Linked DNA regions of Candidatus Palibaumannia cicadellinicola. The protein of the gene in region 1 interacts with the protein of each later gene in a pairwise test. Links are inferred from orthologs where the notes say so. Each region holds a gene or a part of one and is shown in the gene's direction. Other genes may lie near its edges.

Region 1 (3,335 bases):
GATCGTCTGCTAATTGAAACTGATTCTCCCTATTTAGCGCCAGTACCTTACCGTGGTAAGGAGAATCAACCAGCGTATGTGCGCGATATAGCTGAATATATGGCAACACTGAAAAACATTAAGTTAGAGAAACTAGCAGCGGCTACTACCGCGAATTTCTGTCGATTATTCCACTTAGACGAGCAACTTAATAGCTTATGATAAATAAATTTTTACCCTTTCAGGCACAATACAATGGACGAAGAAACTATTTTTAGCAAAATTATTAGCAGGAAGATGCGAACCAATATTTTGTATCAGGATGATCTGGTAACTGCCTTTCGCGACATTCACCCGAAAGCTCCTATTCACATTATTATCGTTACTAATAAGTTAATTCCAACAGTTAACGACGTGAACACTACAGATGAAATAGCGTTAGGAAGAATGTTCTCCGTGGCTGCCAAAATCGCTAAACAGGAGAGCATCAGTGATGATGGGTACCGCTTAATTATTAATTGTAACTCTCATGGTAGACAAGAAATATATCATCTCCACATGCATTTACTAGGTGGTAGACAACTAGGTCCATTAATCACTTAATTGAGATTTAACCTTATAATTATAACATCAGACTTATGATGAGGATCAATATATTTTTAATATACTACTGACTATAGCACCGCTATTAACCAATAGTATAGCCGAAGCTAAGCAAGATCTATTATCTTCTGAACTGCTACCTGGGCTTTTAACTCGCGAGCTAGTACTAATGCCACCAAAATTTAAGTATCTTGACTGGAAAGGAAGCTTTTCTCCGCTCGTTAATCATATGATATCAGCTAATGGTATCTGCGAAGACAGCCTGCTGCTGGTTAATACCATAAAAAACAGTACCAACGGTAGCCTGCAGTCTGATGAAGCTACCGCCACGCTGAGTAGCTTGATTCCTAATCATAGTAATTTTCGTGTAGTAAGAGCAGACACACTTAAAAGTGCACGCATGAAGTTGGGACTTTCTGAAAATGACAGCTTAGAATCACGTAGTAAGGCAATAGGATGGCTAGATATCTTAACGCACAATATGTACTGTACAGCATCGCTAGTGGGGATATTAAACAACCAAACCTAGATATGGAGTTAATGCAAGTACAGACCGGAGAGATTGTATGGTCTGGTCATGGTGTGGCCCACGAATGAATCAAACACCGGGCTGATATCTAATCTAATAATGAATACAAAATGTATCAGCCTATAGCATTATATATTAGCCTACGCTATATGCGCGGGCTAGTATCAAACCACTTCGGTAGTTTAATCTCCTGGCTTTCCACTATCGGTATTACGCTCGGTGTAATGGCCTTAGTAACGGTATTATCGGTCATGAATGGTTTCAAGATAGAACTAGAAAGCAATATTCTTGGTTTTATTCCTCAGGCGTTGCTGACGACTCACGAGGGGTTTTTAGACCCTACAGTCATTTCAGTTTTAAAACCAAACATACTTCAAGGTACAACACGCGTTGCGTCCTTAACTATCGGAGACGTAGTATTGCAAAGCGCTAAAGGTTTAGCTATGGGCGTCATGCTCGGTGTCAATTCTTCTGATCCTGAACCTCTAGCCAACTATTTAGTTGATACACACATAAACCAGTTAGCACCCGGTCAGTACCAGGTAATTCTGGGTGAAAAGTTAGCAGATAAGCTGAGCGTAAAATTGAGTGATCAACTACGCTTAATCGTTCCCTCGGTTAATCAATTCACGCCGATGGGTCGTATTCCTAGCCAGCGCTTGTTCACCGTAGCTGGTACGTATGCTACCAAGAGTGAGGTAGACGACTATCAACTACTGGTTAATCAGCAGGATGCTTCGCGTCTTATGCATTATCCGTCTGGTTATGTCACAGGCTTGCGTCTATGGTTGCAGCAGCCTCTGAGCGTGGACCGTCTAAGTCAGCAACATTTACCCGATGGTTTAGTATGGAAAGATTGGCGTGAGCGTAAGAGCGAACTATTCCAGGCGGTGCGTATGGAGAAAAACATAATGGTATTGCTACTAAGCCTTATTGTCGCGGTGGCTGGCTTTAATATTCTTACTTCCCTATGCCTCCTAGTAATGGAAAAGCAGAGTGAAGTAGCTATTTTAAAAACACAGGGACTGAACAGTAGTCAAGTAATGCTGGTTTTTATGGCTTTAGGGACTATTATTGGAATTATCGGAGTACTATTTGGTACTTTCATCGGCGTACTGTTAGTAAGCTTGTTAAATAAGTTAGTGTTATTTGATAGTGCAGTGCTGCCGGTGAATATCGAGCCGTTGCAAATTACCATAATTGCTGTACTTACAATAGTAGTTGCATGGTTATCTACTCTTTACCCTTCCTGGTATGCAGCTACTATTAATTCAGTTGAGACGTTACGTTATGAATAATGCACCATTGTTACAATGTTACGAGCTAAGCAAGCGTTATCAAGAAGGTAAGCTATATATTGATGTGTTGCGGAACGTTAATTTTTCTATACAACAAGGGGAGATGATAGCGATTATGGGCCGCTCTGGTTCTGGTAAAAGTACGCTGTTACATCTACTGGGAGGGCTAGACGCACCGACATCTGGCGATGTTCTTTTTGAAGGCAAGCTGCTGAACAAACTTTCCTCCACCGCTTGTGCGGTACTACGCAATAAGCGGTTGGGTTTTATCTATCAATTTCACCACTTATTATCCGATTTTACTGCTCTAGAGAATGTTGCAATGCCGAGAATGATAGGAGGAGCCAAATCAACGGTAGCACTAACCGCAGCGCGTGAAATGCTGGTAATGGTAGGATTGGAAAAATGTAGCTATCACCGACCTTCGGAGTTGTCGGGCGGTGAGCGCCAGCGGGTGGCTATCGCCCGTGCACTAGTAAATTATCCATCACTTGTTCTTGCTGACGAACCTACTGGCAATCTAGATAAAAGCAACGCGGAGAGTATTTTTGAGCTCCTAAGCTTTATCAATATGCAAAAAGGTACTACTTTTATCGTAGTAACACATGATTTAAGCCTCGCTCAGAGGCTGCACCGCCAACTTGAGATGCGCGAAGGTAGTCTTATTGCAACTGAGCTCCGTTTAATTTCATGAGAATACCGTTATCATTGCAGATTGCGCTGCGTTTTCATTACAGACGGCAACGGAGCGGTATGGTATCTCTGATTTCTATCATCTCTACTATCGGTATATCCCTAGGTGTAATGGCGCTAATCATTGTTCTTAGTGCAATGAATGGTTTTGAGCGTGAATTAAATCAGCGTATACTAGCAGTGGTAGCACACGGAGAAATTGAACCCGTGAATCCTCCTTTCTTCGACTGGCA
Region 2 (3,116 bases), 100 kb from region 1 along the record:
TGTGAATAATACTAATATTATGATTTCACAAGAACTACCATTACCACAATCTTCTATAGAATTACCTATAATAGATCTATTACGAGCTCATAAGCGAGAAGAAAAAAAAGTAGAAATATTATATCTTAAGCAAACAGCAAGGTTAGTAGAATCCTGTTTAGCTGGTTATCGTATTCAAGTTAAGGTGGTAGGAGTATTTCCAGGGCCTGTCATTACCCGTTTTGAGTTAGATTTAGCACCTGGTGTTAAAGTAGCACAGATATCTAGCTTATCACGCGATATCGCACGTGCGTTATCAACAAATATGGTACAAATAGTAGAAATTATTCCAGGTAAGCCTTATATAGGTTTAGATATTCCAAATAAGCAACGTCATAGCATTTCTCTACGTGAAGTTTTCGACTGTGATGAGTTTAGTAAAGTTAAATCACCATTATCTTTAGTACTTGGGCAAGATATTAGGGGACAGACCGTTATTGTCGATCTTATGCAAATGCCTCACGTATTAATAGCTGGTACTACAGGTTCTGGAAAATCAGTCGGAATAAATGCTATGATTTTAAGCATCTTATATAAAGCTACACCACAAAAAGTACGTTTTATAATGATTGATCCTAAAATGTTAGAACTTTCAGTTTATGAAGGAATTCCTCATTTATTAACTAAAGTAGTTACCAACATGAATGATGCTAAACATGTATTACTTTGGTGTATTAATGAGATGGAAAGACGTTATAAATTAATGTCAGCATTTGGTGTCCGTAATTTAACAAATTATAATAAACGTATTAAACAAGTAACAGATAGAAAACAGAATGATTATATTGCTGAATTAGATGCATTGCCATATATTGTAATAGTAGTAGATGAATTAGCTGACCTAATGATGATGCTTGGAAAAAAAATTGAAGAATTAATTGTTCGTTTAGCACAAAAAGCACGAGCTTCTGGTATTCACTTAGTGCTTGCTACACAACGTCCGTCTGTAGACGTTATTACTGGTCTTATTAAAGCTAATATTCCAACACGTATTGCTTTTACTGTCTCAAGTACAATAGACTCTCGAACTATTTTAGATAAAACTGGTGCTGAATCTCTACTTGGTATGGGTGATATGCTGTATCTAGCTTCTCATTCCTCATTGCCAATACGTGTACATGGCGCTTTCGTACAAGATGAAGAAGTACATGCGGTAGTAAATTACTTAAAACAACAAAAAAAAACAGAGTATCTAACTATTTTTAATGAAGAGTAACAATTATAAATATATTTATATTAACTATTATCAAAAAAATTGGTATCAAGTTAATCGAATGAGAACAATACTCTTCTTTTGTTTCAGTATGATAATACCATCAGTATTTCCTAATCCTAATAGTATTAATACCCTACAAAATCGTTTAACTAAAAATAATAGTTTTTTTGCTAACTTTCATCAAATAGTTACGAATGCTAATAACGTTATAGTACAAAAAAGTGAAGGACAAATATGGGTAAAATACCCTAATTGTTTTAAAATTCATATAATTTCACCAGATGAGAGTATCTTAATTTCTGATGGAAAAACATTATGGTTTTATAACCCATTGGTTGAACAAGTTATTGCAAATTCTTTAAAAGATATAACTAATAACACACCATTTTTACTCATAACTGGTAATCGTACTTCTGATTGGAGACAGTATAATATTAAGCAAACAAATAATCATTTTTTACTTTTGCCTAAATCAAATAATAGTAATTATAAAAAGATTACGATCACAATAACTATTGATGGAACAATTCAATCGTTTTCTATTCTTGAGCAAAGCGGTCTATGTCATACTTATAAATTTTATCAACAACAACAAAGTCTTATGGATGTTACTATATTTAACTTCAAACTACCTTCAGGTGTTATGTTAGATGATCAACGTTAGTAACCTTAACTAATCTTAAATTATATTTATTATACATTTATGACAAAAAATTAACTTAAAGATAGATACCATTTAGTACATTAATACTATTATTACCTATCATTACACATTACATAAAAACTTAATTAATAATATATATAAAAGAATATGTTAGATTTTTACTTATTACGTTATCACTTAAAAGAAGTCGCTCAAAAACTTGCTCGCAGAAAATTTCTCTTAGCTGTAGATAAATTAGGTCAACAGGAAGTTCGTCGTAAACAATTACAGATCCAAAAAGAAAAGCTGCAAGCCGAACGTAACTATAGATCTAAAAAAATTAGCGATGCTAAAGCTAAAGGAATAGATATTTCTCCGCTATGTAAAGAAATAAATCAATTTAATCAACAGTTAAAAAGAATTAAATTAGAGCTTAATTTATTACAAAGTGAAATACAAAATTATGTACTTTCTCTGCCTAATATTCCTGCCGATGATGTACCCTATGGTTACGATAATACAGATAACCTTGAAGTACGGCGTTGGGGTGAACCACGTGAATATAATTTCTCAATACAAGATCATGTTGATTTAGGGCAAAGAATTGGTGAAATAGATTTCACGGCTGGAGTCAAATTAACAGGTTCACGTTTTGTTGTCATGCGTGGACAAATTGCTCGTTTACATCGTGCTCTATCGCAATTTATGTTAGATTTACATACTGAACAACATGGCTACCAGGAGTACTATTTGCCATATTTAGTAAATCAAACTTCATTATATGGTTCTGGTCATTTGCCTAAATATGCAGAAGATTTATTTCATATACAACCATTCATAGAAGAAAAAATAAATAGTATTTATACCTTAATACCAACCGCTGAAGTTCCATTGATCAATCTACTTCGTGGTGAAATTTTAGATGAAAATATTTTACCACTAAAAATGATAGCACATACCCCATGTTTTCGTTCTGAGGCTGGCTCTTATGGCCGTGATACCCGCGGACTTATTCGTATGCATCAATTTGATAAAGTAGAGATGGTACAAGCAATCAAACCAGAACAATCAATGCAAGCTTTAGAGGAAATGACTGGGCATGCTGAGAAAGTACTACAATTGTTAAATCTACCCTATCGTAAAATATTATTATGTACCGGTGATATGAGTTTCGCGTCTTGCAAAACATATGATCTAGAAGTATGGTTTCCAGCACAG

The links.
Region 2: the proteins of lolC (region 1) and lolA interact in binary tests that used the Escherichia coli proteins (3 or more experiments, as listed by UniProt). The link is inferred for Candidatus Palibaumannia cicadellinicola from one-to-one orthologs.

The regions. Positions count from the first base shown.
Region 1 is NZ_CP008985.1:491,755-495,089, reverse strand. Bases 326-3,315 are described here. They hold lolC (lipoprotein-releasing ABC transporter permease subunit LolC), read left to right. Parts: upstream 326-1,221; coding sequence 1,222-2,409; downstream 2,410-3,315. Other genes in these bases: lolE (lipoprotein-releasing ABC transporter permease subunit LolE), read left to right, coding at 3,100-3,315; lolD (lipoprotein-releasing ABC transporter ATP-binding protein LolD), read left to right, coding at 2,402-3,103; IM45_RS03795 (HIT domain-containing protein), read left to right, coding at 326-582. Outside these bases: IM45_RS02390 (metal-dependent hydrolase), read left to right, coding at 1-201; more of IM45_RS03795, read left to right, coding at 235-325; more of lolE, read left to right, coding at 3,316-3,335. UniProt on the Escherichia coli protein: Part of an ATP-dependent transport system LolCDE responsible for the release of lipoproteins targeted to the outer membrane from the inner membrane.
Region 2 is NZ_CP008985.1:388,506-391,621, reverse strand. The notes cover bases 346-3,116. They hold lolA (outer membrane lipoprotein periplasmic chaperone LolA), read left to right. Parts: upstream 346-1,313; coding sequence 1,314-1,919; downstream 1,920-3,116. Other genes in these bases: serS (serine--tRNA ligase), read left to right, coding at 2,067-3,116. UniProt on the Escherichia coli protein: Participates in the translocation of lipoproteins from the inner membrane to the outer membrane.